4 regions of the Pseudomonas sp. FW306-02-D09B genome follow, and region 2 is predicted to be linked to each of the others. Evidence: predicted binding sites of a transcription regulator. Region 2 holds the regulator's gene; each other region holds the start of a gene.
The links. The regulator FliA, encoded in region 2, starts transcription of late flagellar genes. The targets are predictions, from matches to a motif close to CTAAAGTTTNNNNNNNNNNNGCCGNTAA.

Region 1 (6,098 bases), on a different contig from region 2:
CTTCACGCGGAAACTTCAAACGCGGAATGCCCATCGGCCACATCGCCGAGTTGTTGGCTTCGGCCAGGCCGACGAATACTTCACGGCCGCTTTTGAAAGTCAGCAGCAAACGCGGCTTGTTGGGGTCTTCCACCAGTTTGCCGGCTCCAGTCAGCGCCTTGCGCAGCGGGCCTTCGAATTTCTTGCAGAAGTTCGACAGCTCTTTGCCGTCGTTGGTATCGACCACTTCCAGCCACAGGCTGCCGCACATCGGGAAGCTCGCCAAATGGGCAAGGATCACGCTGATGCGGTCGGTTTCCGGCAGATTGATGAAGATCCCGCGGGCCCATTGGCGCGGAAAAATCAGCTCGGCGAAACGCTGGCCGCGCATCAGGCGCTCGGCGCCATCTTCTTCGGTACAGACAAACTCGGCGCAGGCGCTGGCGGCTTTGGCCTTGGCATAACCGGCCACGTTCAGCCGCGCGGCGTGTTCGGAAATCTCGGAACAGACTTCGCCTTCGAAGCCCGGCCGGCAATGCATAAAGAGGGTGTTCATTCTTACTCCTGGGCAGATGGCGAGACATTCAACCACTGCGCGATGCCCAGACTTGCGTTGAAGCAAAGCCTGTCACGAAAACCGGCGCATGATAGCCGAGTTCGCAACGCCGGACTTGTCCATAGCGTCCGGTTATTAGCCTTAATGTCCAAACAGGGCTAGGTTAAGAACTCTGTCTGTCCCGCCAGTCCGTAGCCGTGCGGACCCAAAGGAGTCATTTCAATGCCGTCCCTCGATAGTCTGAAGACCCTTAAAACGCTGAAAATAGACGACAAGACCTACCATTATTTCAGCTTGCCGGAAGCCGCAAAGTCCTTGGGCGATCTCGACAAGCTGCCGATGTCGCTCAAAGTGCTTCTGGAAAACCTGCTGCGCTGGGAGGACGAAAAAACCGTCACCGGCGCCGACCTCAAGGCCCTCGCCGCCTGGCTCAAAGAACGGCGCAGCGATCGGGAAATCCAGTACCGCCCCGCACGCGTGTTGATGCAGGATTTCACCGGTGTGCCGGCGGTGGTCGACCTCGCGGCCATGCGCGCCGCCATGGCCAAGGCCGGCGGCGATCCGCAGCGAATCAATCCGCTGTCGCCGGTGGACCTGGTGATCGACCACTCGGTGATGGTCGACAAATTCGCCAGCAGCACGGCCTTCACCCAGAACGTCGACATCGAAATGCAGCGTAATGGCGAGCGTTACGCCTTTCTGCGCTGGGGCCAGAGCGCCTTCGACAACTTCAGCGTGGTGCCGCCGGGCACGGGCATCTGTCACCAGGTCAACCTGGAATACCTTGGCCGCACGGTGTGGACCAAGGATGAAGACGACCGCACCTATGCCTTCCCCGATACGCTGGTGGGCACCGATTCCCACACCACCATGATCAACGGCCTCGGCGTACTCGGCTGGGGCGTTGGCGGCATCGAAGCGGAAGCGGCGATGCTCGGCCAACCGGTGTCGATGCTGATCCCGGAAGTGATCGGTTTCAAACTCACCGGCAAGCTCAAGGAAGGCATCACCGCCACCGACCTGGTGCTGACCGTCACCCAGATGCTGCGCAAGAAAGGCGTGGTCGGCAAATTCGTCGAATTTTACGGTGATGGCCTCGCCGAGTTGCCGCTGGCGGATCGCGCAACCATCGCCAACATGGCCCCGGAATACGGCGCCACCTGCGGCTTTTTCCCGGTGGACGAAGTGACGCTGGAGTACCTGCGCCTGTCCGGTCGGCCCAGCGCCGTGGTCAAACTGGTCGAGGCCTACTGCAAAACCCAGGGCCTGTGGCGTCTGCCCGGCCAGGAGCCGGTGTTCACAGACAGCCTGGCGCTGGACATGAGCAGCGTCGAAGCCAGCCTCGCCGGCCCCAAACGCCCGCAAGACCGGGTGTCGCTGCCAAATGTCGCCCAGGCGTTCACTGACTTCCTCGGCCTGCAAGTCAAGCCTGCCCGCCCCACCAGCAAGGAAGAAGGTCGCCTCGAAAGCGAAGGTGGCGGTGGCGTCGCGGTCGGCAATGCCGATCTTGTAAGCGAAGCGGACTACGAGTACGAGGGCCAGACGTATCGGCTGAAAAACGGTGCCGTGGTGATTGCCGCCATCACCTCGTGCACCAACACCTCCAACCCGAGTGTGATGATGGCGGCCGGGCTGGTGGCCAAGAAAGCCGTGGAGAAAGGCCTCAAGCGCAAACCGTGGGTGAAGAGTTCTCTGGCGCCGGGCTCCAAAGTGGTTACCGACTACTACAAGGCCGCCGGCCTGACCCAATACCTCGATGAATTGGGCTTTTCACTGGTCGGCTACGGCTGCACCACCTGTATCGGTAACTCCGGGCCGTTGCTGGAACCGATTGAAAAAGCCATCCAGAGCTCCGACCTGGCCGTCGCCTCGGTGCTGTCCGGCAACCGCAACTTCGAAGGTCGCGTGCACCCTCTGGTGAAAACCAACTGGCTGGCCTCCCCGCCGCTGGTCGTCGCGTATGCCTTGGCCGGCAGCGTGCGCATGGACATCAGCAGCGAGCCGCTAGGTGAAGGCAAGGATGGCAAACCGGTGTACCTGCGGGACATCTGGCCGAGTAGCAAGGAAATCGCCGACGCCGTGGCGCAGGTCGACACCGCGATGTTCCATAAGGAATACGCCGAGGTGTTTGCCGGAGACGCGCAGTGGCAAGCCATCGAAGTCCCGCAAGCGGCGACCTACGTCTGGCAGAAGGATTCCACCTACATCCAGCATCCGCCGTTCTTCGATGACATTTCCGGCCCGCTGCCGGTGATTCAGGACATCAGCGGTGCACGCGTACTGGCGCTGCTCGGCGATTCAGTGACCACCGACCACATCTCCCCCGCCGGCAACATCAAGGCCGACAGCCCGGCCGGACGTTACCTGCGTGAACAAGGTGTGGAACCGCGAGACTTCAACTCTTACGGCTCACGTCGCGGTAACCACGAAGTGATGATGCGCGGCACGTTTGCCAACATCCGCATTCGCAACGAAATGCTTGGTGGCGAAGAAGGCGGCAATACGCTCTACATTCCGACCGGGGAGAAACTGGCGATCTACGACGCCGCCATGCGCTATCAAGCGGCGGGCACCCCGCTGGTGGTGATTGCGGGTCAGGAATACGGCACCGGTTCAAGCCGTGACTGGGCGGCCAAGGGTACCAACCTGTTGGGCGTCAAAGCGGTGATTGCCGAGAGCTTCGAACGGATTCACCGCTCCAACCTGGTGGGCATGGGCGTGCTGCCGCTGCAATTCAAGCTCGACCAGAACCGCAAGAGCCTGAACCTGACCGGCAAGGAAACACTCGACATTCAAGGGCTGACGGGCGTCGAGCTGACACCGCGCATGAACCTGACGCTGGTGATCACCCGCGAGGACGGCAGCAGCGAGAAGGTGGAGGTGTTGTGCCGGATCGACACGTTGAACGAAGTGGAATACTTCAAGGCGGGAGGGATCCTGCATTACGTGTTGCGGCAACTAATTGCTTCATAATGTCGCACTGACAAAAACACCGTCTTCGGACGGTGTTTTTGTTTGAGTCGCGAACGTCCCTTTAATCGCACCGCTTCCTGTGGGAGCGAGGTGGCTCGCAGAATCTCAGACACAAGGATTTCACATGATTGCTCTGCCATGGCTCTATCTGGCACTCCTCTCCATCGGCTACGCACTGGCCCTGGTCTACAGCCACCTCGGCTGGCTGGCGGCCATTTCCGTCGGGTTGTTAGCGTTTGCCGGCTTTGCCGTTCGCCAACCACAGATCCAGGTCGGCCGCGTCCTGGGTCACGGCCTGTTCGTTTTCCTGGCGGTGGCGCTGGCCATGCACTGGCTTCCCGGTTTCTACAACGGTCGTGGTATCGGCCCGGAACGCTTCAGCGCGGATGCCGTGCCGTTTTCCATGTACCTGAATCTGGACAAACCACTGATTGGCTTCTGGCTGTTGCTGGTGTGCCCGTGGATTGTCGGTCGCCGCTCCCTGCGCCTTTCGCTGTATGCCACCGCCGCGGCACTGACCTTGAGCGCGCTGGCCGCTCTTGGTGGTGCGCTGCTGCTGGGTATGATCAGTTGGGCACCGAAGTGGCCCGATAAAGCCTGGCTCTGGGTGCTGAACAACCTGCTGCTGGTGACGCTGGTCGAGGAGGCGCTGTTTCGCGGTTACATCCAGGGCGGTTTGAGTCGCTGTCTGAAGAACCTGCGCTACGGCGAACACCTCGCCCTGCTTGGCGCCACAGTGTTGTTCGGTCTGGCGCACCTCGGCGCTGGCTGGCAATGGGTACTGCTGGCGAGCCTTGCCGGGTTCGGTTATGGGCTGGCGTACCGTTTCGGTGGGCTGGGGGCCGCCATCGCCACGCACTTTGGTTTGAATCTGCTGCACTTCGGCCTCTTTACCTACCCAATGCTGGCGGGTTGAAGATCAAGGAGTGTGCGCCAGTGCTGAATATTGAAAAATAATTTCAATTTATTCCTGGCACTGCCGACACCCTGTCAAAGCCTTGCGGATTGAAAAAGCCATGCGTAATAACCAGCCCATTACACAACGCGAACGGACCTTTCCGGCTCAGCAACGGTTGATTTCCACGACCGATGCCAAAGGCGTGATCACCTACTGCAACGATGCTTTCGTCGAAATCAGCGGGTTTTCTCGTGAAGAGCTGATCCGTGCACCGCACAACCTGGTCCGTCACCCCGACGTTCCACCTGCGGTCTTCGCGCACATGTGGGGCACACTGAAACAAGGCTTGCCATGGATGGGCATTGTCAAGAATCGCTGCAAGACTGGTGACCACTACTGGGTTAACGCCTATGTCACACCGGTATTCGACGGCAATCAGGTGGTCGGTTACGAGTCGGTGCGGGTCAAGCCCAGCGCCGAACAGATCCGCCGCGCCGAAGCGCTCTACCAACGCATCAATCAGGGCAAGTCGGCGATTCCTCAAACAGACAAGTGGCTGCCGGTGCTACAGGACTGGTTGCCATTCATTCTGGTCAGCCAGTTGAGCTTCATGATCGGCGCCACACTCAACTCGCAGTGGGGTTTTGCGCTGGCTGCCGGGCTGTCCGTGCCGCTTGGCCTGCTGGGCTTGAGCTGGCAACAGCGAGGCCTCAAGCGCTTGCTGCGCCTGGCCGAGCAGACCACATCCGACCCGCTGATTGCGCAGATGTACACCGACAGCCGCGGCGCTCAAGCGCGCCTGGAAATGTCGATCCTCAGTCAGGAAGCCCGTCTGAAAACCTGCCTGACTCGCCTGCAAGACACCGCCGAGCACCTGAACGAGCAAGCTCGACAGTCCGACACCCTGGCGCACAAAAGCTCGACCGGCCTGGAACGTCAGCGCGTCGAGACCGAGCAAGTGGCGACCGCCGTCAACCAGATGGCCGCCACCACCCAGGAAGTCGCCAGCCACGTGCAACGCACCGCTGACGCGACCCAGGAAGCCAATCGCCTGACCGGTCGTGGCCGTGATATCGCCGGTGAAACCCGTGACGCGATCCAGCGCCTGTCGGTGGTGGTCGGCGAAACCGGCCTGACCGTGACCCAATTGGCCAAGGACAGCGACGAAATCGGTGGCGTGGTCGATGTGATCAAAGGCATTGCCGACCAGACCAACCTGCTGGCCTTGAACGCGGCCATCGAAGCGGCTCGCGCCGGTGAGATGGGCCGTGGTTTTGCGGTGGTTGCCGACGAAGTAAGGCAACTGGCGCAACGCACCAGCGAGTCGACCGGGCAAATCCACACCCTGATCGCCAAGCTCCAGCAGACCGCCAGCACCGCGGTGCAAACCATGGAAGCGGGTCACCGTCAGGCTGAAGAAGGCGTGGCGCGGGTTCTGGAAGCCGACCAGGCTCTGGTGGGTATCAGCGAAGCGGTAGCCAACATCACCGACATGACCACCCAAATCGCTGCCGCGACCGAAGAGCAAAGTGCAGTAGCCGAAGAGATCAGCCGCAACATCAGCACCATTGCGCAACTGGCCGACCAGACCTCGGAACAGGCACAGAACTCGGCGTTACTGAGTGAAGAGCTGACCCGTACGGCGAATACCCAGTATTCGTTGGTGGAGCGGTTTAACCGCTGATCGTTGCT
Region 2 (6,098 bases):
CCGGATGATCTACATTTACCGCGCCGGCATCAGTTGGTCAGTCGCGCCGTTAGCGTGCAGATGCAGGAAGAACCCAGCGAAGAAGCCATGGCTGATATGTTCGCTGACCTCTACCACAGCCCGGCCAAGCGTGTCGGCTGAGGTAATAATGAATAGATTTGTATCTACATCGATGGCCTGCCATGCATTGTTCACAAGTGAGCGCGCAGCCAGTCATGTAGTCCGCGTCTAAGCAAGACAAGGTAAAGAACGAACATGGGCAGCATGCATCCCGTACAGGTGATCGCAGTGACCGGCGGCAAAGGTGGCGTCGGGAAGACTAATGTGTCAGTGAACTTGTCCCTGGCTCTTGCTGAGCTCGGCCGGCGCGTCATGCTGCTGGACGCCGATCTGGGGCTGGCGAACGTTGACGTCCTGCTGGGGCTTACGCCCAAGCGTACGCTGGCCGACGTCATCGAAGGCCGCTGTGAACTGCGCGATGTATTACTCCAGGGGCCGGGCGGAATTCGCATTGTTCCAGCAGCGTCCGGTACCCAGAGCATGGTTCATCTGAGTCCAGCCCAGCATGCTGGCCTGATTCAGGCATTCAGCGACATCGGCGATAACCTCGACGTATTGGTGATCGACACGGCGGCGGGCATTGGTGAGTCGGTCGTCAGTTTTGTTCGCGCAGCCCAGGAAGTATTGCTGGTGGTGTGCGATGAGCCGACGTCGATCACTGACGCCTACGCGCTGATCAAGCTGCTCAACCGCGATTACGGCATGAACCGCTTCCGCGTGCTGGCCAACATGGCGCAAAGCCCGCAGGAAGGGCGAAATCTGTTCGCCAAGTTGACCAAGGTCACGGATCGCTTCCTCGACGTCGCCTTACAATACGTCGGTGCGGTGCCTTACGACGAATGCGTGCGCAAGGCGGTGCAAAAGCAGCGCGCCGTGTATGAAGCGTTTCCTCGCTCCAAATGTGCACTGGCGTTCAAGGCCATCGCGCAGAAAGTCGATACCTGGCCGTTGCCCGCCAACCCGCGTGGGCACCTGGAGTTTTTCGTCGAGCGTCTGGTGCAGCAAACTGCGGGTCCGGTTCTATGACAGCCAGCGGTTACAACCTGTACAAGAAGTCGGCGCGTGACGCGCAGTACGAACTGATCGAGCGTTACGCGCCACTGGTAAAACGTATTGCCTATCACCTGTTGGCGCGCTTGCCGGCCAGTGTTCAGGTCGAGGACCTGATCCAGGCAGGCATGATCGGTTTGCTTGAAGTGTCGACCAAATACGACGCGAGCAAAGGTGCGAGTTTCGAGACGTACGCGGGGATCCGTATCCGTGGTGCGATGCTCGATGAAGTCCGCAAGGGTGACTGGGCGCCACGCTCGGTACACCGCAATACCCGGATGGTGAGTGATGCGATTCGCTCAATTGAAGCTAAAACCGGGCGTGACGCTAAAGATCACGAGGTTGCGGCCGAACTCCAATTGAGTCTCGACGATTATTACGGGATTTTGAATGACACCTTGGGCAGTCGCCTGTTCAGCTTCGACGATCTGTTGCAGGACGGCGAGCATGAAGGGCTGCACGAGGATGGCGCGAGTGCTCATCTCGAACCGTCGCGCGACCTGGAAGATGAACGCTTCCAGGCTGCACTGGCGGATGCGATTGCCAATTTGCCGGAGCGTGAGCGACTGGTGTTGGCGCTGTACTACGACGAAGAGCTGAATCTCAAGGAAATCGGTGAGGTCCTGGGGGTCAGTGAATCGCGGGTCAGCCAGTTACACAGCCAGTGCGCGGCCCGTTTGCGGGGGCGTTTGGGGGAGTGGCGAGCGCGCTGACAGCAGTGTGGGGACACTGCGAACGAAACAGGCAGGGCGTAACGCTGTGCCGGTCTTCATCCGTTGTGCTCCAGACAGTCGTCGAGTGCTCTGCCGAATTGATTGAATGGCGTGTTCAGGTGCTGAACGCGTTTAAGACTGCTTGGAGGTCGAATTGGACAAGAACATGAAAATCCTCATCGTTGATGACTTCTCAACGATGCGGCGGATCATAAAAAACCTGTTGCGTGACCTTGGGTTCACCAACACGGTCGAGGCGGACGACGGTATTACCGCCATTCCCGTCCTCAACAGCGGGAGCATCGACTTTCTGGTAACGGACTGGAACATGCCTGGCATGACCGGTATCGATTTGCTGCGCCACGTGCGCGCCGATGAAAAGCTCAAGCACCTGCCGGTGCTGATGGTCACTGCCGAAGCCAAGCGCGAGCAGATCATCGAAGCCGCTCAAGCCGGTGTAAACGGCTATGTGGTCAAACCCTTCACGGCCCAGGCGTTGAAAGAGAAGATCGAAAAAATATTCGAACGCATCGGTTGATGCGCGGAGCCACTGCGCCACGGGGGGAGCTATGGAGCAAAGAGAATCTTCACAGGGCGATTTCGAATCGACCCTGAAAAAACACGCTCACGAACTGGTCGAAAGCCTTGAAAAGGGCAGGTTCGGTGACGCTGTGCAACTGATCCATGAGCTCAATCAGACCCGTGACCGCGGCCTGTACCGGGAGGTGGGCAAGCTCACTCGCGAGCTGCACAGCGCGATCGTCAATTTTCAGATTGACCCGAACATGCCGCAAGCCGAGGAAGTCTCACAGATCACGGACGCCACCGAGCGCCTGTCCTATGTGGTCAAGCTGACCGAAGCGGCCGCGAACCGGACCATGGATCTGGTCGAGAACAGTACTCCGCTGGTCAATGGCCTGAGCACTGACGCCCAGGCCTTGAGCGCCGACTGGGGGCGTTTCATGCGCCGCGAAGTCGGTGCCGAAGAGTTCCGCGAACTGGCCCGGCGTGTCGACGGTTTCCTGACGCGTAGTGTCGAGGAGAGCCAGGTCGTCTCGGGCAACCTCAACGATATTCTGCTGGCACAGGATTACCAGGATCTAACCGGTCAGGTGATCAAGCGCGTGACTCAACTGGTCACCGAAGTCGAAAGCAACCTGCTCAAGCTCGTGCTCATGGCCAGTCAGGTAGACCGCTTTGCGGGCATCGAACATGACCATGAAGCGATGCTGGCTGAAAAAGATCCGCAAAAACATCTCTCTCAGGGTGAAGGTCCGCAGATTCATGCCGATAAAAGAGAAGACGTTGTGTCCGGTCAGGACGATGTGGACGATTTGCTATCCAGTCTTGGATTTTAGGTTTTTTAGGTTTTTAGACCTTTAGGAGCACCCCCTTAATGAGCTTCGGCGCCGATGAAGAGATCCTTCAGGATTTCCTGGTTGAGGCCGGCGAGATTCTAGAGCAACTGTCCGAACAGCTGGTCGAGCTGGAAAGCCGACCAGATGATGCGGATTTGCTCAATGCAATTTTTCGCGGTTTTCACACTGTAAAAGGGGGCGCCGGCTTCCTCCAGCTCAACGAGCTGGTGGAGTGCTGTCACATCGCCGAGAACGTGTTCGACATCCTGCGCAAGGGTGAGCGTCGCGTCGACTCGGAACTGATGGACGTGGTTCTCGAAGCGCTGGACGCGGTGAACGGCATGTTCAGCGAAGTCCGCGAGCGTGCACCGATCACTGCAGCTACACCGGAACTGCTGGCGGCTCTGGCCCGTCTGGCCGAGCCTCAAACAGCCGATGTGGCGCAACCGGTTGCAGAGGTGGTTGAAGCACCTGCCGCTGAAAGCGAATCGGGCGACGTCACCGACAATGAATTCGAACTGCTGCTGGACTCGCTGAACGCGGTCAAGGCGCAAGCCGAGGCGGGGACGCCTGTCGCCCCGGCACCTGAAGTGGCTGCCGGCAGCGATGAAATTACCGATGCCGAGTTCGAGTCGTTGCTCGATCAATTGCACGGCAAGGGTCAGTTCGCTGTCGATGCGGTGGCAGCGCCAGCCGCACCGACTGCCCCGAAAGCGGCAGGCGACAGCTCCGACATTACCGACGACGAATTCGAAGCACTGCTCGATCAGTTGCATGGCAAAGGCAACTTCGCCGTTGATGCCCTGGAATCGGCAATTGCTGCCGTTCCGGCGCCTGCGGCACCTGTGGCTGCGGCCGCTGGCAGCGATTTGATCTCCGATCACGAGTTCGAATCGCTGCTCGACGAACTGCATGGCAAAGGCAAGTTCACGGAGGTCGGCACCGGTTCTGCTGCTTCTATGGCGACGCCAGTTGCCAAGGCTGCAGCGCCAGCACCTGTGGCTAAAGCGCCCGAGCCAAAAGCCGAAGCGCCTAAACCTGCTGCCGCTGCTGCACCGGCCCCAGCTCGCGCACCGGCCTCACCGCCACCGGAAAAACCGGCCAGTGAAGCCGAGACCACCGTGCGTGTGGATACCGCACGTCTCGACGAAATCATGAACATGGTCGGCGAACTGGTACTGGTGCGTAACCGTCTGGTTCGTCTGGGCCTCAACAGCGGCGACGAAGCCATGTCCAAGGCCGTGTCGAACCTCGACGTGGTCACGGCCGACTTGCAGACCGCGGTGATGAAGACCCGGATGCAGCCGATCAAGAAAGTCTTCGGGCGCTTCCCGCGGCTGGTTCGCGACCTCGCGCGCCAGTTGAAGAAAGAGATCAACCTGGAGCTGGTCGGCGAAGAAACCGACCTCGACAAGAACCTCGTCGAAGCCCTGGCCGACCCGCTGGTCCACTTGGTGCGTAACTCGGTCGACCACGGTATCGAAGAACCGGCTGATCGTGAGGCGATGGGCAAGCCTCGCAGCGGCAAAGTGATTCTGTCCGCAGAGCAGGAAGGCGATCACATCCTGCTGTCCATCTCTGATGATGGCAAGGGCATGGACGCTGATGTCTTGCGCAGTATTGCCGTTAAGAAAGGCTTGATGGACAAGGATGCGGCGGACCGTCTCAGTGAGTCCGACTGCTTCAACCTGATCTTCGCGCCGGGTTTCTCGACCAAAACCGAGATCTCCGACGTGTCCGGTCGTGGCGTGGGCATGGACGTGGTGAAAACCAAGATCGCCCAGCTCAACGGCACCATCAATATCTACTCGACCAAGGGCAAAGGCTCGAAGATCGTCATCAAGGTCCCGTTGACCCTGGCGATCATGCCAACGCTGATGGTCATGCTCGGCAACCAGGCCTTTGCTTTCCCGCTGGTCAACGTCAACGAGATTTTCCATCTCGACCTGTCGCGCACCAACGTGGTCGACGGTCAGGAAGTGGTGATCGTGCGGGACAAGGCGCTGCCACTGTTCTACCTCAAACGCTGGCTGGTCAGCTCCGCCGCTCACGAAGAGCAGCGTGAAGGCCATGTGGTGATCCTTTCGGTGGGCACTCAGCGGATCGGCTTCGTCGTCGATCAGCTGGTGGGCCAGGAAGAAGTGGTCATCAAGCCATTGGGCAAAATGCTTCAGGGAACCCCGGGCATGTCCGGCGCCACCATTACCGGTGACGGCCGAATTGCCTTGATTCTCGATGTCCCGAGCATGCTCAAGCGTTACGCCGCACGGCGTATTTGATTCTGGCGGAGCGGGGCGACTGAGCCTCGCTCCGTCTAACGGAGTGTTTATGGCAGTCAAAGTCCTGGTGGTGGATGATTCTGGTTTTTTCCGCCGCCGCGTCTCGGAAATTCTTTCAGCGGATCCGAGTATCCAGGTTGTCGGTACGGCGACCAACGGTAAAGAGGCGATCGATCAGGCCCTGGCCCTCAAGCCAGACGTGATCACCATGGACTACGAGATGCCGATGATGGATGGCATCACGGCGGTGCGGCACATCATGCAGCGCTGTCCTACCCCGGTTTTGATGTTCTCCTCACTGACGCACGAAGGCGCTCGGGTCACTCTCGATGCACTGGATGCCGGCGCAGTGGATTTCCTGCCGAAGAATTTCGAAGACATCTCGCGCAATCCCGAGAAGGTCAAGCAACTGCTGTGCGAAAAGGTCCACAGCATTTCGCGCAGTAACCGTCGTTTCAGCGCCTACAGCGCCCCGGCTCCAGCCGCCGCGCCAGCCCCGACACCGGCACCTTCGAGTTTTGGCAGCAGTGCGCCTGCGCCTGTGCGTCCGGCCCCGACGCCGATTCCTGCGCGTGCGCCGGTTAGCGCCTCGTCGCCAGCCCCGAAACGCAAAGCCTACAAGCTGGTTGCCATTGGTA
Region 3 (6,098 bases), on a different contig from region 2:
GAAGCTGATGCTCATGTCGGAAACCTTTGGGTGACCTGATTTTTCGTAACAGGGTTATAGCAAGCCCCGTGCCAGCTTCTAAAACCCCATAAACCGGGGCTTTGCGAGCGGCGGCAAAGCGGCAATGCCAGAAAAGCGGCAACGGATTTCCGGCGCCTGCCGCTTTTCTGCCGCTCAGGATGCCGAGATGCACGCAATCCGTAGCAGCTGCCGAAGGCGGCGTTCGGCCGCGAAGCGGTCGTAAAATCAGACGCTGCGGTCTTCCAGTAATCCGTGGATACCGAATTTGCGACGGCTACGTCCGAACGCGGCCCGCGCCGAACGCAGGCTGCGCCAGCTGCTACGAGGGAATTGTGTTGTGCAAAAAATAACGGGAGCCCCTGAGGACTCCCGTTATTTTTTTTCAGTACCGACGACTGGCCGATCACTTCGCCTGATAGATGATCCCCGGGCTGCACTGAACCATCTGATAATGATCCGGCAAACCGTTCAACGCTTCGGAAGCCCCCAGGAATAGATAACCGCCCGGCTTCAGCGTGCTGTGAATCCGCAGCAGAATGTCTTTCTTCACTTCGGCAGAGAAGTAGATCAATACGTTGCGGCAGAACACGATGTCGAACTTGCCGAGACTGGCGTAGCTGTCCAACAGGTTGAACGAGCGGAACTCCACCCGACTCTTGATCGGTGCCTTGATCGCCCAACGCCCCGGCCCTTTCGGATCGAAGTAGCGTTGCAGACGCTCCGGCGAAAGACCTCGACCGATCGCCAGGCTGTCGTACTCACCGGTCTTGCAGTTGGTCAACATGGTCCCGGACAGGTCGGTGGCAACGATCTGCACCCCCATCTTCAACTGCCCCATATTGACCCGCTCGAACTCGTCGATCGACATCGACAGCGAATACGGTTCCTGCCCGGACGAGCACGCCGCCGACCAGATCCGTAGGCGCTGCCCGGGACTGGCCTTGATGGACTCAGGCAGCACTTTGTTCTTCAAGACTTCAAACGGATAGGTGTCACGAAACCAGAGGGTTTCGTTCGTCGTCATCGCGTCCACCACCATCTCGCGCAAACCACTGCGCGGTTGGGTCTGCATCCGCTGCACCAACTCACCCAAGGACTTGATGCCTTGCTGTTCCATCAGTTTGTTGAGACGGCTCGACACCAGATACTGCTTGTTCTCACCGAGCAAAATGCCACAGGCTTTTTCCAGGAAGACCCGGAACTGTTCGAAATCCAAATTACCCGTAGACAATGATGCCGCCTCTTAAATCGTATTGACCGCCAGGAGCGAAGGCCACTAGCTGATATCTGCTGCTTTGATCCGGTCGACTACCCGGGATGCCAGGTCATCAGGACGGAATTTGGCAAGGAAGTCATCGGCACCGACTTTCTTCACCATCGCCTGATTGAATACACCTGACAACGAAGTATGCAGGATGATATGGAGCTTTTGCATGCGAGGGTCGCTGCGGATCTCGCTCGTAAGGGTGTAGCCGTCCATTTCGGGCATTTCGATGTCGGAAATCATCATCAGAAACTCTTCTTCCGGCTTCTTGCCCTCATCGACCAGTTTGCGCAGGTAATCCAGCGCTTGCCGGCCGTCGTTCAACGAAACGACTTCAACCCCCACCGTCTGCAGGCAACGCGTGATCTGCTTGCGCGCCACCGACGAGTCATCGACCGTGAGCACTCGCAAGGAGATTGCCTTGTGTTGGGTATCGGCATCGATCACACCAACCGAAATCGCATCCGACGTCGGCGCAACTTCCGCCAGGACCTTTTCCACGTCGATGATTTCGACTAACTGATTGTCGACTCGAGTCACTGCGGTCAGGTAATGATCGCGACCCGTGCCCTTGGGCGGCGGATGGATTTCTTCCCAGTTCATGTTGACGATCCGCTCGACCGACCTCACCAAAAAACCCTGGGTCTTGGTGTTGTACTCCGTGATGATCACGAAGGGATTGCTTTGATCCTGCAACCCGCCTGAGCCGGTCGCCATTGCCAGATCCAGAATCGGAATGGTTGCCCCACGAATATTCGCCACACCGCACACGACAGGACTGGACTTGGGCATCAGGGTCAGTTTGGGGCATTGCAGCACCTCCCGAACCTTGAACACATTGATCCCGTAAAGCTGCTGGCCGTCGAGACGGAACAACAACAGCTCCAGGCGATTCTGCCCTACCAGTTGCGTGCGCTGGTTAACCGAATCCATTACACCAGCCATGCCCAGACTCCTACACCAACGCTAAGTGTGTTGCGACGCACATTCATCACTAAACGGCACGGCGCTTGCTTTTTAACTGCCATGAACACAAAAACGACATTTTCCCGACGCCTGACATCAATGTGCCGTAAATTCTTCGGCGCCCTGTCAGCCGTATGCCTGTTGAACGTTGGCAGCCCTGCCTTTGCTGACCCGGTTACCTTGCCTGATCTACTTATCGGCGTCACTCAGGGCTTTCTTGAATTCACCGTAGAAGACTATCTGGCCACCAGTCAAACCGCAGGGCGCTACGAAATCGAAGTCAACAAGCTCGACCCGCGCATGCACATGCCGGCGTGCGACAGGGAATTGACAGCGACATTGGAGAGCCCCGCGATACCTCTGGGCCGGGTTACAGTGAAAGTCCGTTGCGATGGCGTCTCCCCCTGGACAGTCTTCGTACCCGCTCAAGTCCGCCTGTTTCGCGAGGTCGTCACGACCACCCGCCCCCTCAAACGAGCCGGAATCATCGACCCTTCGGATGTCATGTTGCGTGAGCGCGATATCAGCCTGATCAATCAGGGATATCTGACAAACGTCGATCAAGCCATCGGACAAAAACTTGTCCGACCAATGGTCAGCGATCAGGTAGTTACCCTCGTCCATCTGGAGCAGGCAGAAGTCGTGCGCAAGGGTGATCAGGTGGTCATCACCGCCCGCAGCGGCACGCTCAGCGTGCGGATGCCGGGTGAAGCGCTGTCCAATGGCGGCCTTAACGAACAGATCAGAGTCAAAAACCTCAACTCCCAACGGGTCATCAAGGCGCAAGTCATGGCCCCGGGGCAGGTGGAAGTCTCCATGTAGATAACTGGCGCACAACCGTCCTGTTCCCTAAACTGTGCCTCACGCAGGGCAAATACCGACGCGCCCGGGCTCATCGACTATTGAGCCTAAAGTTTTCCCGGGCATGGCCGAAAACATGGCAAGCGTCCAAATTCCCAGAGGTTTTTTTATCATGGTCATCGATTTCAGCCGTTTAAACAGCTCCCCCACGCTCGCAAGCAGCACGCGGACCAGCGTCAGCAAGGACACCGGCGATGCCGGCAAATCCGCGCCGCTGAGCACTTCGACCGAACAGGCCGGTGCGACCCAAAGCGGGGAATCGGTACACCTCAGCAATGAGGCTCAACAGTTGCAGAAGATCACTGACAAGCTGCGCGATCAGCCTGCCGTCGACAATGCCCGCGTGGCCGAGTTGAAAGCAGCGATTGCTGATGGCAGCTATAAGGTCGACAGCAACCGTGTAGCCAGCAAACTGCTCAACTTCGAAGCCCAGCGCTAGCCAAAGGCCTGCGCCAGGCTTTTGGACGCTTAAAACCCAAGGCCAGCCATGCACGACACTAATTTACTGCAACTGATCACCGATGACTTTGCTCCAGCTCAACAATTGCTGGAGCTGCTGAAGACCGAATCCCTCGCCCTGCACGGCCGTGACATGCCGCTGCTCGAGGATATTCTGGCGCAGAAACAGGCACTGATCATTCTGCTGGAACAGCATGGGCGCAAACGCAGTGAAATTCTCGCGAGCCTGAACCTTCCTGCCAGCCGCGCAGGTCTGGAGCAGTTCGCCGCTCACTCAAGTATCGGCGATCAGCTGCTGACCCAAAGCGATACGCTGACCCAACTGCTTACAGATTGCCAAGCCGCCAACGAGCTCAATGGCCGCTCGATCCAGGTGCAACAAGCCACCACCGCCAATCAGCTGAAAATACTTAACGGTGGCGAGCCTCCAGCGCTTTATGACGCCCGCGGATCAACCTCCATGCTCGCGAAGCCCCGCGCGCTCAGTCAGGCTTGAACTCATAAATAAGCGTGCTCTATCAAGGCACGAAACATGCTGGCAGAATGCTAGCTTTTGCGTGTGATCGTATTCTGTCTGGAGATTGATAAACCGTGTTCAACGCCTCAAGCGCGGAAGATGCTCCGCAGCCACCCAAGGTGCTCAGCACCCCGCTGGAAATCACCGGCAACCTGCGGATGCTGCAAGAGAGCCATGATCCCCTGATCATCACGTTCCATGAACGCAGCCAGCGATTTCAGAGCTACCTGATCGATATCGATCGCGACAGCAACATGATCGCCCTGGACGAAATGATCCCCCGCGATGGTGAACGCTTCCTGCTTGCCGGCGAAGCTTTTCGGGTTGAAGGCTTTCATGAAGGCGTACGTATTGCTTGGGAAAGCAACGGCACACTGACCATCGACGAGTCCAACGGTGGCCGTTGCTACCGTGGCACGCTGCCCGATGAAGTGGTTTACCACCAGCGTCGCAATGCGTTTCGCGCAGCCTTGAAACTGGCACAACTGGTAAACATCGAACTCGGTGGCGAAAAGCTCAAGACGCCCATCAGTGGCAAACTGCTGGATATCTCTGCGACAGGTTGCAAGCTGCGCTTTGATGGCGACATCACCAGCGGACTTCAATTGGGTCAGGTTTATGAACGCTTCATCGCCGCCCTGCCCTTCGGCAGCATGACCGCACCGGTCGAGCTGCGTTATCTGCATCACGAAGAGAAAATCGATACCACCTTCGCCGGCGTACGCTTTCACAACATGAGCGGGCTGGTGCAGCGTCAGGTCGAGCGCTTCGTCTATCAGTTGCAACGCGAAGCGCGCCGCTTCGACAAAGACGACATCTGATCCAGACGCTTGAAAAAACGGGCAGTCCCTTGCGGTGACTGCCCGTTTTTTTTGCCCTAAGGCCTGGCCTCGGTAAAGCTTTTCGGGCGCTCCGCCCCCGGATCATCAGTCTGTTCATCAGCGCTGTCGGTGTCCTGAGCTTCGGACTTTGCATCCTGCTCAGGATCCGGATCAGGGCTCGCGCCATTTTGCATCTGGTCATGCACGACCTGCTCATCGACCCGCGGGTCGAGAGCTGCCACCAGTGGCGAACTCGACATGCTGTCCGGCATCGCCACGTGATGCAGTGGCGCATCTTCCACCTGATGCAGATTGGTCACCGCTTTCGGCCGGATGCGCCATACCAGCACCACTGCGAAGAAACTGAAGAACGCGTACAGCATCTGACTGCCAAACAACTTCATCAGCACACCCGCCACCAGCGGACCGATGCTCGCCCCCACACCGTAGGTCACCAGCAACATGGCGGTCAGCGATACCCGCCGATCACCCTCGACGTGGTCGTTGGAAAACGCCACCGCCAACGGGTACAGACAGAACTGCACCAGCGAGCAGGCGAAGCCAGCGATAAACAGCACCTCAAGCGGCACCTGCGGCATGATCGCCAACGGCAACGCTGCCAGCGCCAGGCAAAAGGCAAAACTGCGAATCAGCAGCGCCCGATCATAACGATCCGACAACCAGCCCAGCGGCCATTGCACCAGCAACCCGGCAAAAATGCAGCTACCCATGAACAGACCGACCTGCTCAGTGGAAAGCCCTTGCTGGGACGCGTACAACGGCGCCAGACCATAGAACGAACCGACGATCAGGCCAGCGCCGAGCACCGTACTGAGAGACTGCGGAACCCGCTTCATGAAAAAGCGCGGCTCCATCGGCGCCGGGTGCAAGGGCGCCGGGTGAATCCGCCGCGTCAGCGCGACCGGCACCAGGCACAGCGCAAAACACAACGCCACCAGCATCAGCAATTCCAGCCCCAGGGACGGGTGCATGACCAGAATCAACTGGCCCAGCACCAGCCCCAGGTACGAAGCGATCATGTAGCCGCTGAACACCAGCCCGCGCTGCTTGGCTTCGGCCTGCTCGTTCAGCCAGCTCTCGATGACCATGTATTGGCACATCATGCCCAGACCAACAACCATCCGCAGCACCAGCCAGGCCGGTAGCCAATCGATCAGACCGTGCCCCA
Region 4 (6,098 bases), on a different contig from region 2:
ACCTGCAACGCACCACCGACGTTGCCACCAAGTTTCCTGAACGCAAGGACAGCCCGGCCAACGCATTCACCATCGCCGAACTTAAAACCCTGGATGCCGGCAGCTGGTTCAATACCGCTCACCCGGATCGCGCACGTGCCAATTACGCCGGTCTGAAAATCCTGACCCTCGACGAAATCATCGATATTGCCGAAGGCAACCCGCTGCACAAACCAGGGCTTTACATCGAAACCAAAGAGCCAAAGCAGTTTCCCGGCATCGAGCGCGACCTCAAGGATAAGCTTCAAGACCGTGGCTGGTTGAGCCCGGCGGGTTCCAAACTGGCTAAAAGTGAACTGAGCGTCGGCCAGGGTAAAGGCAAAGTGATCCTGCAAACCTTTGAGAAGAGCAGCCTTGAACTGCTGCAAAAAGAAATGCCGCAAGTACCGAAGATTCTCCTGCTGTGGGTGGGCGAAGGCAGCATCGAGCCCAAGTCGAAGGTGACCTTCGCCGAATCCGGCGACAAGGATAAAGCCACCTACTACGCCAAACAGGAACCCAAGGACAAAGCCGAATTCGAGCAATGGGTCGACTACGCCAAGTCTCAGGGCGCCATTGGCACGGGCCCTTCGGCAGCGCTGACCAACGGCGGCGATCAAAGCTATTCGGACCTGGTGCAACCATGGATGAACCAGTACACCCACGACAAAGGCATGTTGGTGCACGTCTACACCATCGACGATGCGGTGGATTACAAGAAGGTCATGGACGCCGGTGTCGATGGCATCTTCACCAACCGCGCCAGCGAACTGCTCAAGTACTACAAGCGCCCGGCAGCAGGCAGCGTTGCGCAGTTGCTTGAGAACAACGGCTTCTGAGTGGCCGCCCGCCAGTGATGCTCCCACACGGGAGCATCACTGGCGGTACGGCAAAACCAGAGGGGCCACGCAATTCCCGTAGCAGCTGGCGCAGCCTGCGTTCGGCTGCGCAGCAGTCGTAGAATCAGGCAACGCGGAGTTTCAGGTTCACCGCAGGCGCAGGTTTCACGACCGCTGCGCGGCCGAACGCAGGCTGCGCCAGCTGCTACAGGTTCGGCAGCACGCAGTCTCGTGATGATTTGCGCGGGAACGACCAGGCTCAGGCGATGTTAAGGATGAATTAAGTTGCGCTGGTTAACCTGACGCCACTTAAACAGTTCACCCAAGGAATGCCCCATGAAGACGTTGACTGCCCTGTTCACCGCCGCTGCCCTGACCCTGACAGCCGGTTTCGCCATGGCCGATGTGCGCCCGGACCTGATCCCGGGTCTGCTCAAGGACGGCACTGTGATGGACATGCAGAAACTCAATCAGGCGGCGCTCGCTGAGCATCCTGGCAGCACGGCTGCAAACATCACCGACACCGAGCTGGAGCACAATGCCAAAACCAGTGTTTATGAGTACAAGGTTGAAATCCGCGACGCGAAGAACGTTGAGTGGGATGTGAAGCTGGACGCAAAAACCGGCAAAGTACTGAGCAACACGCAAGACAAGTAAATCGCCCCGGGAAAAAGCCGCGTGACCTTCGGGTTTCGCGGCTTTTTTGCGCTTTGAGCATGAGAGAGGTGGCCGGGTCTAGTGGATAGCGACGCAAGAACTACGCATCCGGAATAGCCGGATTAACCTTAAGATGCAATTCATGTGAGTCGGTGATTTCTCCATCCACATGACTGATGATGATGTACCCGACTGTGGCATCACCCGCTACAACGTATCTTTTTTCTATTTTTACCTCGACGCCAGCTTCAACTTCCGCGCTTTTGATATCTTGCCGAAACACGGTTGTGCCATTCCAGCGCACCTGAAGATGATCCTCTGCTTCATAGCCTTGCCCGCCCAAGACCAAAGCGTCCAGATGCACGCCAATCAACTGTTCATCGATTTGTCCATCGTAACCGGCCGCCGGCTTCATGCTTGGAACATCCAACTTCTCCCATTTCTTTTCCGATTGTTCCGACTTTCCCCGTTTTTCCAACTTTTCCAACATTTCCAACTTGCTCAAAGACATGGGATCGCTCCTGACAGAAAAGTAGCGCAGGCTGCGCTGACCGTTCCATACAATCCTCAGGGCACCACCCCGTCTACTGTCAGAACTAACAGGTAGGCGGTAAATCAAGGCCTTTTCTGCCCCTGAATCCGACCGGTGGCACGAGCTTCATGGGACATGGGATATCAAAGGCGCAGCCAGGCAGGCCGAAACATTACGCCGTTGTACTGACCAACGATCCCGACGTGCTGCTGCCTGACTCTTGCAGCGCTTGCGTCAACGCCGCCGTAGCGGTTTCCAATGAGCCCGAGGTGGTTGCGATCTGCGATTGGGCGGCGGCGACTTTCACCGCTTTGGCATCCGCACTTTCCTGACTGGCCTGAGCGGCCTGCAGTTGTTGCAGTTGCTCCTGCAATTGCTTTTGCAATTCGGCGATCTGCTTGCGCAGCTCTTTCACCGTATCCGATTCACTGCTACTGCTGCTCGAACTGCTGCCACCCGACGCAGGTGCACCACCGGCCGCGACTTTGCCACTGTCGGTGGTCGAACTGCCCGTCGTGGTTGTGCTTTGCGTGGTGTCGGTATCGGTGCTGCCGCTGATGGAAGTCTTGCTGGTGGAAGTGGACAGAGTCTGATTGATCGAGACCGATGTGAGGCTGACCATGGGCGTTTCCTTCGATGAGGTTAGGGATAACCGAATCATCGACGTGCAACACCCACACTTGAGATCAATCGTGTACCGACACGGTTAGCGTGCCGATACACATTTCAATTGGCTAGGCGCCGAGACGCGCCGTCACCGCGTTCAATTGCCCCGACAACCCGTGCAGGTTGTTGCTCGCCGCTTCAGTGCGCTGCACGTTGTCCAGGTTGGTACTGGCGATGCTGGTGATCTCGGTCAGGTTGCGCGAAATGTCTTCGGCCACCGAGGTCTGTTCTTCAGCAGCGGTGGCGATCTGGCGGTTCATGTCGCGAATCGCCTCCACCGATGCAGTAATGCGCTCAAGCATGGCCCCGGCCTGAGTGACCTGCTCGACGCTTTCTTCGCTGCGCGACTGGCCACTTTCAATGGCCTGCGCCGCGTCTACCGCACCGGTCTGCACGCTCTGGATGATCTGGTTGATTTCGATGATCGACGCCGCTGTGCGCTGGGCCAGGCTGCGTACTTCATCGGCCACCACAGCAAACCCGCGTCCGGCTTCACCGGCCCGAGCGGCTTCGATAGCGGCGTTCAATGCCAGCAAGTTGGTTTGCTCGGCGATGCCGCGAATCACTTCCAGCACCTTGCCGATGCGCCCGCTATCGGTTTCCAGTTGGCGGATGACCGTCGCGGTGTTGGCGATTTCGCCGCGCATCTGAGTGATGGTGTGAATCGTGCCTTGCATGACCTTCTCGCCCTGTTGTGCCGACTGATCGGCATCATCGGCGGCCCGTGCCGCGTCGGCCGCATGACGAGCAACTTCCTGGGCGGTGGCGGACATTTCGTTCATCGCCGTGGCGACTTGATCCGTGCGGTTGAACTGTTCGTTGGTGCCATGGGCCATCAAGGTCGCAATCGAGTTCAGCTCACCGCTGGCGCTGTCCAGATCCGAGGCGCTGCGCTGCAAGCGACTGAAGGTCTCGGCAAGGAAATCGCGCAGCGTATTGGCAGCCACCGCCAGCTTGCCCAACTCATCCTGACGATCACTCGCCACCCGCTCGGCAAAGCGGCCCTGGCTCAGGTGCGCGACGTATTCGATCAGCTTGCGGATCGGTTCCACCAGATTGCGGTTGACCAGCCACAGGCTGAGCAAGCCAATCAACAGGCCCGAAGCCAGCATCACCAGGATACCCAGCAACACCGTGCGATCGGCGCTGGCGCTGATCAACGTCGACTGCTCCCGGCCCTGTTTACGCAACTCGTTGACCAGTTCGCTCATCTGCTCGCTCGTGGCGCGGTCCACACCTTTGACCGCGTTATCACCTGCCGAAGGATCACCACCGGCTGCCAGATAAGCCTCTCGACCTTTTTGATACGCGCCGCCAAGCACCCGGTGCGCATCACGCAGGCTTTCAAGGCGGGTTTTAAGTGAGGCGTCGATGCCCGGTTGGCGGGTCAATTCACCGAGGATGTTCTGTACGTCGCCCTGACGGTCCTCGAATTGCTTCCAGTATTTGTCCAGCTCAGCCGGTTGCTTGCCACGCAACAGGACGTTTTTCCATTCCTGGACCTGAGCCTTGAATTGCAGGTTGGCTTCGTCAATCAGTTGCGAGGTACGTAACGGGCCTTCGATGAGGTTGCGGTAGTTCTGCACCCCGCTGGAGAGTAAGTGAAAACAGGCCAGGGCAATCAGCAACATCGCGATCAGACTGCCGCTCAGCAGTGCCAGGATTTGCGCTCGCAGGGATTTTTGCAAAAACATCGAGTGATACTCATGACAGGGATAAGACTCGCATCGGTAGGGCATGCGAGATGTCCGGACCTCCCTGTCGACAACATGCGGACCGGACACCAAAGTGCCTGAGCCAACTTAGGCGTCATCGGCGCGTGCCGCGTTTTCTTGAAGCCAATCCGACCACTGGTAAAGGCTCTATTACGCGAACCACCAAACCGTCACAAAACCGTCAAACAGCGTTGCCATGATGCCGCTCATGTGAGCCTGTGAAACGTACGACAGGCGCCGCCCTTCAGCGAGACTCCATGAACCACAGCATCGATCAACGCCACCGCGATTCTGACCTGTTCGGCCTGCTCTACGGTTTCAGCTTTCGTCCCGGCGAACGCGGCCGCGAGATCGATTCGGCCAAGGCGCTGCAGCTGCTGCAACAACCGGGCGCCGAGGACGAGTTCCTCTGGCTGCACCTGAACCTCGCCCACGCTGCGTGCGAGCGCTGGATGAAAGCGCACCTGGAGTTGCCGGAAGAATTTTTCGAAGCCTTGCATGAAGGCTCGCGCTCGACGCGCATCGAGCACGTCGATTCAGCGCTGCTGGCAGTGGTCAACGACGTGGTGTTCAACCTCAGCAGCATGGTGTCGTCAGACGTCTCGACCCTTTGGGTCTGCGCCCGCAGTCGGTTGATCATCAGCGCGCGCCTGCAACCCCTGCACTCGGTGGACAAGCTGCGCTCCTCGGTCAAGGCCGGCGAATGCTTTCGTTCGCCACTGGAACTGCTCGTGCATTTGCTCCGCGACCAGGGCGAAGTGCTAACGCAGATCGTGCGCAAGACCAGCCAGAGTGTCGACCAGATCGAGGACGAGTTGCTGTCATCGCGACTGTCCACCAACCGTGCCGAACTGGGCGCCAACCGTCGGGTGCTGGTGCGCTTGCAACGGCTGCTGGCACTGGAGCCGGGCTCGCTGCTGCGTCTGCTCAACCGTCCGCCGCAATGGTTGCAAAAGGACGACGTCAAGGAGCTGCGCAAATCCACCGAGGAGTTCGCGCTGATCATCAACGACCTCACGGCGCTCGGCGAACGGATCAAGCTGTTGCAGGAAGAGATCGCCGCCAACCTCAACGAGCAAAGCAACCGAACGCTGTTCACCCTGACCGTGGTCACGGTATTGGCGCTGCCAATCAACATTATTGCCGGTTTCTTCGGCATGAACGTCGGCGGGATTCCCCTTGCCGGCGACCCGGAAGGATTCTGGATTCTGGTGGCACTGGTCGCGACGTTCACGGTACTGGCCGGGCGTTGGGCGTTTCGCAAGCGGGCGGATTACTAAGACCACTCGTATACCGTAGGAGCAAGGCTTGCCCGCGATTGATGCACCGCGGTCTGACAGGATGACCGCGTCATCGTTCATCGCGGGCAAGCCTTGCTCCTACAAGTATGTGGGGCCGCGGATAGGCAAAGAACCCAAACACTGACCCAAAGCAGTCTCGCTGTAACATTCGGCAACGATCATGACCGGCACTCCTCCCTGACACAGGATTGTCCGGCCATGGCTACGCCTTCCTTGACCGCCGCCTCCAACGCTCCCGCCAGCAGTGCCGGCCCGCAACTCGATAAAAAAACCGGTGTATTGACCGCCGTGGTGTTTTTCGCGGTGCTGGCCATGGGGCTGCTGTTCACCGCCTACAGCCTGATACACGACATGCATGACCTCGGCACTA

Region 1: a site for FliA is predicted at 4,467-4,494, ahead of AC3WK5_RS19050 (methyl-accepting chemotaxis protein). Genes of this name have one in related genera too.
Region 3: a site for FliA is predicted at 3,160-3,187, ahead of flgM (flagellar biosynthesis anti-sigma factor FlgM). Genes of this name have one in related genera too.
Region 4: a site for FliA is predicted at 4,522-4,549, ahead of AC3WK5_RS26580 (methyl-accepting chemotaxis protein). Genes of this name have one in related genera too.

The regions. Positions count from the first base shown of each region.
Region 1 covers NZ_JBYSXY010000011.1:143,005-149,102, reverse strand. The annotation lists gene rlmM (23S rRNA (cytidine(2498)-2'-O)-methyltransferase RlmM) at 1-535, opposite strand, end outside; gene acnA (aconitate hydratase AcnA) at 758-3,508, shown strand; gene AC3WK5_RS19055 (CPBP family intramembrane glutamic endopeptidase) at 3,633-4,424, shown strand; gene AC3WK5_RS19050 (methyl-accepting chemotaxis protein) at 4,525-6,090, shown strand.
Region 2 covers NZ_JBYSXY010000012.1:109,504-115,601, forward strand. The annotation lists gene flhF (flagellar biosynthesis GTPase FlhF) at 1-141, shown strand, start outside; gene fleN (flagellar synthesis regulator FleN) at 256-1,086, shown strand; gene fliA (RNA polymerase sigma factor FliA) at 1,083-1,823, shown strand; gene AC3WK5_RS19930 (chemotaxis response regulator CheY) at 1,990-2,361, shown strand; gene AC3WK5_RS19935 (protein phosphatase CheZ) at 2,393-3,181, shown strand; gene AC3WK5_RS19940 (chemotaxis protein CheA) at 3,220-5,460, shown strand; gene AC3WK5_RS19945 (protein-glutamate methylesterase/protein-glutamine glutaminase) at 5,510-6,098, shown strand, end outside.
Region 3 covers NZ_JBYSXY010000026.1:25,770-31,867, reverse strand. The annotation lists gene flgB (flagellar basal body rod protein FlgB) at 1-15, opposite strand, end outside; gene cheR (protein-glutamate O-methyltransferase CheR) at 425-1,252, opposite strand; gene AC3WK5_RS27400 (chemotaxis protein CheV) at 1,298-2,230, opposite strand; gene flgA (flagellar basal body P-ring formation chaperone FlgA) at 2,312-3,073, shown strand; gene flgM (flagellar biosynthesis anti-sigma factor FlgM) at 3,225-3,551, shown strand; gene AC3WK5_RS27385 (flagella synthesis protein FlgN) at 3,600-4,067, shown strand; gene AC3WK5_RS27380 (flagellar brake protein) at 4,163-4,909, shown strand; gene AC3WK5_RS27375 (MFS transporter) at 4,966-6,098, opposite strand, start outside.
Region 4 covers NZ_JBYSXY010000023.1:44,161-50,258, forward strand. The annotation lists gene AC3WK5_RS26560 (glycerophosphodiester phosphodiesterase) at 1-857, shown strand, start outside; gene AC3WK5_RS26565 (PepSY domain-containing protein) at 1,194-1,514, shown strand; gene AC3WK5_RS26570 (hypothetical protein) at 1,615-2,025, opposite strand; gene AC3WK5_RS26575 (hypothetical protein) at 2,219-2,668, opposite strand; gene AC3WK5_RS26580 (methyl-accepting chemotaxis protein) at 2,781-4,406, opposite strand; gene AC3WK5_RS26585 (transporter) at 4,685-5,707, shown strand; gene AC3WK5_RS26590 (inorganic phosphate transporter) at 5,927-6,098, shown strand, end outside.